2 regions of the Pseudomonas sp. S2_C03 genome follow, and region 1 is predicted to be linked to the other one. Evidence: riboswitches for the same ligand, from Rfam matches in the RefSeq annotation. Region 1 holds a riboswitch; the other holds the start of a gene.
What was found. Region 1 has a riboswitch for cobalamin ahead of cobO (cob(I)yrinic acid a,c-diamide adenosyltransferase). Riboswitches for the same ligand answer to the same signal wherever they lie in the genome.
Positions count from the first base shown of each region.

Region 2: another riboswitch for cobalamin. It lies ahead of AB4N64_RS09785 (CbtB domain-containing protein); the one in region 1 lies ahead of cobO (cob(I)yrinic acid a,c-diamide adenosyltransferase).

Region 1 is NZ_CP162766.1:3,710,073-3,714,278, reverse strand. It holds gene AB4N64_RS17110 (PQQ-dependent sugar dehydrogenase) at 1-741, opposite strand, end outside; gene AB4N64_RS17105 (hypothetical protein) at 810-1,394, opposite strand; cobalamin riboswitch at 1,549-1,763, shown strand; gene cobO (cob(I)yrinic acid a,c-diamide adenosyltransferase) at 1,847-2,458, shown strand; gene AB4N64_RS17095 (cobyrinate a,c-diamide synthase) at 2,455-3,837, shown strand; gene bluB (5,6-dimethylbenzimidazole synthase) at 3,834-4,206, shown strand, end outside.
Region 2 is NZ_CP162766.1:2,136,943-2,141,148, reverse strand. It holds gene cobN (cobaltochelatase subunit CobN) at 1-390, opposite strand, end outside; gene cobW (cobalamin biosynthesis protein CobW) at 394-1,455, opposite strand; cobalamin riboswitch at 1,555-1,767, opposite strand; cobalamin riboswitch at 1,932-2,158, shown strand; gene AB4N64_RS09785 (CbtB domain-containing protein) at 2,277-2,471, shown strand; gene AB4N64_RS09780 (CbtA family protein) at 2,483-3,175, shown strand; gene AB4N64_RS09775 (cobalamin biosynthesis protein) at 3,172-3,585, shown strand; gene cobM (precorrin-4 C(11)-methyltransferase) at 3,666-4,206, shown strand, end outside.

The DNA of each region.
Region 1 (4,206 bases):
GGCACGATCCACTTCCCAGATTGCCGCGCGTCCTTCTTCCTTGTCCATGCCGTTTTCGCCGACGTTACTGTTGGAGCCCACCGTGACGTACAGCTTGCTGCCGTCCTTGCTTGCGATGACGTTTTTTGTCCAATGGTGATTCAGCGTGCCACCCGGCAGGTCAATCACCTTCATGGGTTGGGATTTGATCGTGGTGTCGCCTTGCTGGTAATTGAAACGCAGCAGTCTGTCGGTGTCGGCGACGTACAGGTCATTACCGACCAGTGTCATGCCGAAGGGGGAGTTGAGGTTTTCCAGGAACACGGTACGGATTTCGGCGATGCCATCGTGGTCTTTGTCGCGCAGCAACGTGATGCGGTTGGGGCTGGGTACGGCAGCCCCGGCACGGCTCATGACTTTCTTGGTGATCCAGCCCTTGATGCCTTTATCGTCATCGGGTTTGGGCGGCGCATTGGTTTCGGCCACCAGCACGTCGCCGTTGGGCAGTACGTAGAGCCAGCGTGGGTGATCGAGGCCTTCGGCAAATGCAGCCACCTGAGTGCCCGCTGCTGCCGTCGGTTTGGCGCCGGCCGGCCAGCCGATGGCCGGGGCGATGTTCATTGTCGGGAACAGTGTCTTGTTCGGTTCTGGCAGTTGCGGGGATGGGCCGGTGCCGTCGGAGACCTGCAGGGTGGAAGTTTCACCGCAGGCAGCGAGCCCGGCGGCCATGGTGATGACGAGAGCGAGCTGGGGCTTGCGCATGCTGAACTTCCCTAAGAATGCAGTGATCTGATCAGTAGAGAAGCGCAAGCCCGAGATGGTTCAACCGGTCAGCCGTGAGCTTCCTTGAACAACACCGCGATGCCCGGATGATAGTTGCCCGCTTCGTTGCGTAATTTGCGGTAGGCGTAGGGGAAGTACCAGGCGACCGCGCAGGAATGTTCTTTTTGCAGGTCATCGACCATGTCCTGCAGCTCTTCCGGCGTGGCGCCGTGCTGGGCTTTTTGCGGGGCCACGAACAGGCAGCCCAGTTTCAGGTCGCTGCTGTAGCTGATGCGTTTGGCGTCGCTGGTGATTTCCGCCAACGCCTGGGTCAGGTTGAGACTGTTGACCCGTGGCCAGCGTTGGGTGGCCTGAAGATACGCGCGCGTTTCGCTGGAGGCGATGAACAGATTGGCGCGGGCGTTGCGTTCGCCTTCCTCAAGCTGCTTGCGGGTCTGGGTGTCTTGCAGGGTGACCATTTCGGCCATCCAGGCGGCGGCCGCGAGCAAACCCAGATTGGCTTTTTCGTCGTACCAGTAAGGTGTGTCGTTATCGCCCCGTACGGCGTTGTAGCGGTCTATACAATCAAACCAGCGTTCCAGCAGCGGGCGCAGGAATTCCAGTCGCGGATTGCTGATAATCATGCCTTGCATGGTGCTCACCCTTGTTCTTGTGATGTGGGGTTGTGGCTCTTTGATATCACTGCTGGGAGTCTGGCACAAGATTGGCGTCATTTTATTGATCGACGGCAGTTATTCATCCGCCAGCCTCCCGGCTTTAATTGACGCTCCACCCCCAACCCTCTAACCTTCGCGGCTTGTTTCAGGTGCTCTGTGACCCAGGTCGGCAGAGTGAAACAGGGAAGCCGGTGAGTGCGTGCACGATCCCGGCGCTGCCCCCGCAACGGTAAATGAGTGAAAGCTGCGCCTTGAGCCACTGTGTCGATCGCGACATGGGAAGGCGCGCAGTCCGGCGTGATGCCGCTCATGAGCCCGGAGACCGGCCTGATTCAATCCAGCGACATCACGGTGGGCGATGTCGGGCTTCTTGCCATCTGTTTCTTGTGCCTGCCCGCCGTTATCCCGCCTCAACGGAGAGCTCCCCCATGACCGATACCCCAGATCGTGACGAACGCCATTTGGCGCGCATGTTGCGTAAAAAAGCCGTGATCGACGAACGCATCGCCAACTCGCCAAACGAATGCGGCCTGCTGCTGGTGCTCACCGGCAATGGGAAAGGCAAAAGCAGCTCGGCGTTTGGCATGCTCGCCCGTTCCATGGGCCATGGCATGCAGTGCGGCGTGGTGCAGTTCATCAAGGGTCGCAACAGTACCGGTGAAGAATTGTTTTTCCGCCGCTTCCCGGAGCAGGTGCGTTTCCACGTGATGGGCGAAGGCTTTACCTGGGAAACCCAGGACCGCCAGCGTGACATCGCTGCCGCCGAAGCGGCCTGGGCGGTGTCCCGCGAGTTGCTGCGCGATCCGTCGATTGGTCTGGTGGTGCTGGATGAGTTGAACATCGCTCTCAAGCACGGCTACCTCGACCTCGATCAGGTCCTCAGCGACCTGCAAGCGCGTCCGCCGATGCAGCACGTGGTGGTGACCGGCCGCGGCGCCAAACCCGAGATGATCGAGTTGGCCGACACCGTTACCGAAATGGGCATGATCAAGCACGCCTTCCAGGCCGGTATCAAGGCGCAGAAGGGCGTTGAACTGTGAGTGAGCCACGTCATTGCCCGGCGGTATTGATTGCCGCGCCGGCCTCCGGTCAGGGCAAGACCACCGTCACCGCCGCCCTGGCGAGGTTGCATCGCAACCAGGGGCGCAAGGTGCGCGTCTTCAAGTGTGGCCCGGACTTTCTCGACCCGATGATCCTCGAGCGCGCCAGCGGTGCGCCGGTGTATCAATTGGACATGTGGATGGTCGGCGAGCAGGAAAGCCGGCGACTGTTGTGGGAAGCCGCCGCCGAGGCTGACCTGATTCTCATTGAAGGGGTCATGGGCCTGTTCGACGGTACCCCGTCCAGCGCCGACCTGGCGCGTCACTTCGGTGTGCCTGTACTCGCGGTGATTGACGGCACGGCCATGGCGCAGACCTTTGGCGCCCTGGCACTGGGCCTGGCCCGCTATCAACCGGACCTGCCGTTTGCCGGTGTGCTGGCCAACCGGGTCGGCACCCTGCGCCATGCGCAATTGCTCGAAGGCAGCCTGACCGAAGGTTTGCGCTGGTACGGCGCGCTGTCCCGGGAAACCGGAATCGAGCTGCCGAGCCGACACCTGGGCCTGGTTCAGGCCAGTGAATTGAACGATCTGGATCTGCGTCTCGATGCTGCTGCCGATGCCCTGGCCAGCAGTTGCGAAGTCGCGCTGCCGCCCGCCGTGGCGTTTGCGGCCCCCGAAGTGATCGCGGTCGATCCTTGGCTGGCCGGCGTGCGCATTGCCGTGGCGCGTGATGAAGCCTTTGCGTTCACCTATGGCGCCAGCCTGGACCTGCTGCGGGCGATGGGCGCCGAGTTGGCATTCTTCTCGCCGATTCGTGACACGCAACTGCCGCTCGCCGACAGCCTCTACTTGCCCGGCGGTTACCCGGAACTGCACCACGTGGCGCTGGCGCAGAACACGTCGATGCTAGAAGCGATCCGCGCCCACCATGCAGCCGGCAAACCGTTGCTGGCCGAATGCGGCGGCATGCTCTACCTGCTTGATTCGTTGACGGATGTCGAGGGCACTCGCGCCGAGTTGGCCGGCTTGCTGGCGGGGGATGCGGTGATGCAGAAACGCCTGGCGGCGCTCGCCTTGCAGGCGGTTGAATTACCGGAAGGCTCGCTGCGCGGGCACACCTATCACCATTCGCTGACCACCACCGGGCTGGCTCCGATTGCTCGCGGCCTGAGCCCGAACGGGGGGCGCGGCGCGGAGGCCGTTTATCGTGAGGGGCGGATGACGGCTTCTTATGTGCATTTTTATTTTCCGTCAAATCCTCCTGCGATTGCTGCGCTTTTTGCGCCGGACCTTACGGACGCCATCGCGGGCAAGCCCGCTCCTACAGGGGGCGAGTGTATTGGTGTAGGAGCGGGCTTGCCCGCGATAGGGTCATGACCGATAACGCCTTCTCCGAGGCCGAACGCCAAGCGGTCTACCGCGCCATCGCCGAACGCCGTGACATGCGTCACTTCACGGGTGGCACCGTAGAACCTGAGCAACTGCGGCGCCTGCTCGAAGCCGCACACCAGGCGCCGAGCGTTGGCCTGATGCAGCCGTGGCGTTTCATCCGCATCAGCGACCGCAGCCTGCGCGGCAGGATCCAGTCGCTGGTGGAGGAAGAGCGCATGCGCACCGCTGAGGCCCTCGGCGAGCGCAGTGACGAATTCATGAAGCTGAAAGTGGAAGGTATCAACGACTGCGCCGAGGTGCTGATTGCGGCGCTGATGGACGACCGCGAACGGCATATTTTCGGCCGCCGCACGT
Region 2 (4,206 bases), 1.6 Mb from region 1:
CGCTACCGTGCTCAGGTCGCTGAGTTCGGGGTCCGGGCGGTCGTCACCGGGCACCAGAATCAATTGCACGCCGCGCCGGGACAGCTCGATCAGTTGCTCGACGCCATAGCGCCAATAGGCGATGCCGCCGTGCAGCGAAATCAGGATCACCTTGGCATGGCGCAACACTTCATCGACGTACAAATCCACCGAGGCGTGATTCTGCACCTGCATCGGATTGGCCAGGCGCACGCTCGGGTAATCGTCGGGTAACTGTTGCGCGGCCTCGGCGAGCAAGGCGAGGCTGGAGTCGCCACTGCACAGGATCACCAGCTCGGCGGGGGTTTGTCCAAGGTCGGCGATGTTGTCATCCGACACGAAACCGCCGGGCTGGGTCCTGAGCAGGTGCATGGGTTACACGCTGAGCGCGGCGCGCAGTTGCGCTTCGAGTTGCACGGCGTCCAGCGCCTGGCCGATCAGTACCAGGCGTGTGGTGCGCGCTTCATCGGCGCCCCACTGGCGGTCGAAGTGCTTGTCGAAGCGTGTGCCCACACCTTGGATCAGCAGGCGCATCGGCTTATTGGGGATCGCCGCGAAGCCCTTGACGCGCAGGATGTCGTGCTTGATCACCAACTGGGTCAGCGCATCCAGCAACAGGCTCTCGTCGGCCTGGGGCAATTCGATGGAGATGGAGTCGAACGCGTCGTGATCGTGATCGTCCTCGCCTTCGTGGTGGTGATCGTGGTGACTGTGACGGCTGTCGATGTGTTCTTCGGAACCAGCACCCAGGCCGATCAGCACATCGAGCGGCAAGCGACCGCTGCTGGCTTCGATGATCTTGACCGCCGGCGGCAATTCTTCGGCGACTTCCAGGCGCACGCGGGCCAGGTCTTCAGGGTTGATCAGGTCGGCCTTGTTGAGAATCACCAGGTCGGCGCTGGCCAGTTGGTCGGCGAACAGCTCGTGCAGGGGCGACTCGTGGTCCAGGTTCGGGTCGAGTTTACGCTGGGCGTCGACCTGATCCGGGAACGCGGCGAAAGTGCCAGCAGCGACGGCCGGGCTGTCGACCACGGTGATCACCGCGTCGACTGTGCAGGCGCTGCGGATTTCCGGCCACTGAAAGGCTTGCACCAATGGCTTGGGCAGTGCCAGACCAGAGGTTTCGATGAGGATGTGGTCGAGGTCGCCCCGGCGCGCCACCAGTTCGCGCATCACCGGGAAGAACTCCTCCTGCACGGTGCAGCACAGGCAGCCGTTGGCCAGCTCGAAGACACGACCGACGGCTTCTTCCTCGGTGCAGCCGATGGAGCACTGCTTGAGGATTTCGCCATCGATGCCCAGCTCGCCGAACTCGTTGACGATTACGGCGATACGACGGCCCTGGGCGTTGTCGAGCATGTGGCGCAGCAAGGTGGTCTTGCCCGAGCCGAGAAACCCGGTGACGATAGTGACGGGGAGTTTGGCCAGTGTTTTCATCGGATGCCCTTTGGCAAGGTGGCGGGCATACGGGACGACAAGCGCTGCAACAGCGGTGCGCGCAAGAGTTTCGCCACCGGATCACCCCGCCCGGTTGTAGTGAGAATCTGGATCGAGGCAGGTCTCCTGGCTGACAGTGTGCCGGGCGGTTGGCCCGGCATTCGCTGCGCCTTCCCGCGAACCCATTGTGCAGGGCTTGCAGTGGCGTGGCAGCGAACATCACCGTTCACAGTTGCGGGGGCAGCCGCGGCATTGACCGCGTTCCCTTCTTAGCTTCGACAATGGCGAAGAACCTCGAAGCGACAAGGCTACGCATGGTCTGTGGGCGGGTCAAATTCTTGTGGCGGCAATCGGGACGCCATCGCGGGCAAGCCCGCTCCCACAATGGGCCGGTGTCCGCAGTCCCCTGTGGGAGCGGGCTTGCTCGCGATGGGCGCGACCCGGTCTCGATTGACGGCAAAGCCGCCCCATGCTCTCCTACACGCCTTGTTACGGGTGCCCTTCACAGGGTGAAACGGGAAACCGGTGAATCATGTGCTTTACTCAAGCCCATGTCAGTCCGGTGCTGCCCCCGCAACGGTAAGCGAGCGAAGAATCAGATCCACTGTGCCGATCATCGGCATGGGAAGGCGATTCTTGCAGGTTTCGGCAGATGCCCAAGCCCCTCGCGAGCCCGGAGACCGGCCCGCAACACACAGTGACGATACGATCACGAAAACAACAAACCCGCGGTGGGCGGGCGCTGTTTGAACCTCTGCGTGCACGCTACGCAGGGTGTCTGCATGCGCTCTCGTCACCCTGACAGAACAGAGGGAAGCGCCATGTCGATCATCAGCAGCACCGGCCACGCACCGGCCAGCAGCCACACAACCACCCTGACCCAACGCCTGACCGTCGCCGTCTGCGCATCAATCCTGGGCGCGTGCCTGGTCTACTTCGCCGGTTTCTCGCACATCGAAGCGGTCCACAACGCCGCCCACGATACCCGCCACAGCGCCGCGTTCCCTTGCCATTGAGACCTGACGACATGATCAAGCGTATCGCGCAAACCGCAGGTTTTTCCGGACTGCTGGCCGCCCTGCTGCTCACGCTGCTGCAAAGTTTCTGGGTTTCGCCGCTGATTTTGCAGGCCGAAACCTACGAGAAATCCGAGCCTGCCGCCGTTGAAGTGCATGAACATGCTGCCGGCACGGCCGCGCACAGCCACGACACCGAAGCCTGGGAGCCGGAAGACGGCTGGCAGCGCGTGCTGTCGACCACCGGTGGCAACCTTGTCGTCGCCGTCGGTTTTGCACTGATGCTCGCCGGTCTCTACACCCTGCGCGCACCGACCAAAACTGCACAGGGCCTGCTCTGGGGCCTGGCGGGCTACGCCACTTTCGTGCTGGCGCCAACCCTCGGCCTGCCCCCTGAACTGCCGGGCACCGCCGCGGCGGATCTCGCGCAACGGCAAATGTGGTGGATCGGCACCGCCGCTTCGACCGCTGTCGGCATTGCCCTGATCGTGTTCAGCCGCCATTGGCTGATGAAATTGCTGGGCGTGGCGATCATCGCCGTTCCGCATGTGATCGGCGCACCGCAGCCGGAGGTGCATTCGATGCTCGCGCCAGAAGCGTTGGAATCGCAATTCAAGATGGCTTCGCAACTGACTAACGTCGCGTTTTGGTTGGCCCTTGGCTTGCTCAGCGCGTGGCTGTTCCGTCGTCAGAACCAGGCATGATCATTGAAAGCACAGCGCCGACCCTGGTGGTCGGCCTGGGCTGTCAGCGCGGCTGCCCGGTCGAAACGCTGCGCGCTTTGCTCGACCAGGTCCTCCAGGCTCATCAAATCGAACTGCGTCAAATACAGGCCCTGGCCAGCATCGACCTGAAACGTGACGAGCCCGGCCTGATCGAACTGGCTGCACAACTCGACCTGCCGCTGACGTATTTCAGCAGTGAACAACTGGCGCCCTACGAGCCGTGCTTAAGCCACCGTTCGCAGATCGCCTTCGAACGCACCGGCTGCTACGGCGTGGCCGAGAGCACCGCCCTCGCCCTCGCCGAACAACTCACTCAGGCACCGGCGACCTTGCTGATTTCACGACAAAAATACGCCCAGGCGACACTGGCATTGGCCGGCGCAGCGTAAAATCCCGATAATCCCCGCCCCTGAACATGAGCAATCTTCATCTGAAGCCTTGCCCAACCCTTTTTTGACAGGAAACGACGATGACCGTCTACTTCATTGGCGCAGGTCCTGGCGACCCGGAACTGATCACGGTCAAAGGCCAGCGCCTGATCCGCAGCTGTCCGGTGATCATCTATGCCGGCTCCCTTGTGCCCGCCGCCGTGCTGGAGGGCCATAGCGCCGAACAGGTGGTCAACAGCGCCGAACTGCACCTGGAGCAGATCATCGAACTGATCAAGGGCGCTCATGCCAATGGCCAGGACGTGGCGCGGGTGCATTCCGGGGACCCGTCCCTGTATGGCGCGATTGGCGAGCAGATCCGCTATTTGCGCGAGCTGGGCATACCATTCGAGATCGTCCCCGGCGTCACTGCGACGGCGGCCTGCGCCGCATTGCTGGGCGCAGAACTGACTCTGCCGGACGTATCACAGAGTGTGATCCTGACCCGTTACGCCGATAAGACCGCGATGCCGGTCGGTGAAGAGCTGGGCAGTCTGGCGCAGCACGGGGCGACCATGGCGATTCATCTGGGCGTCAACCATTTGCGCAAAATCCTGGCTGAATTGCTGCCGCATTACGGCG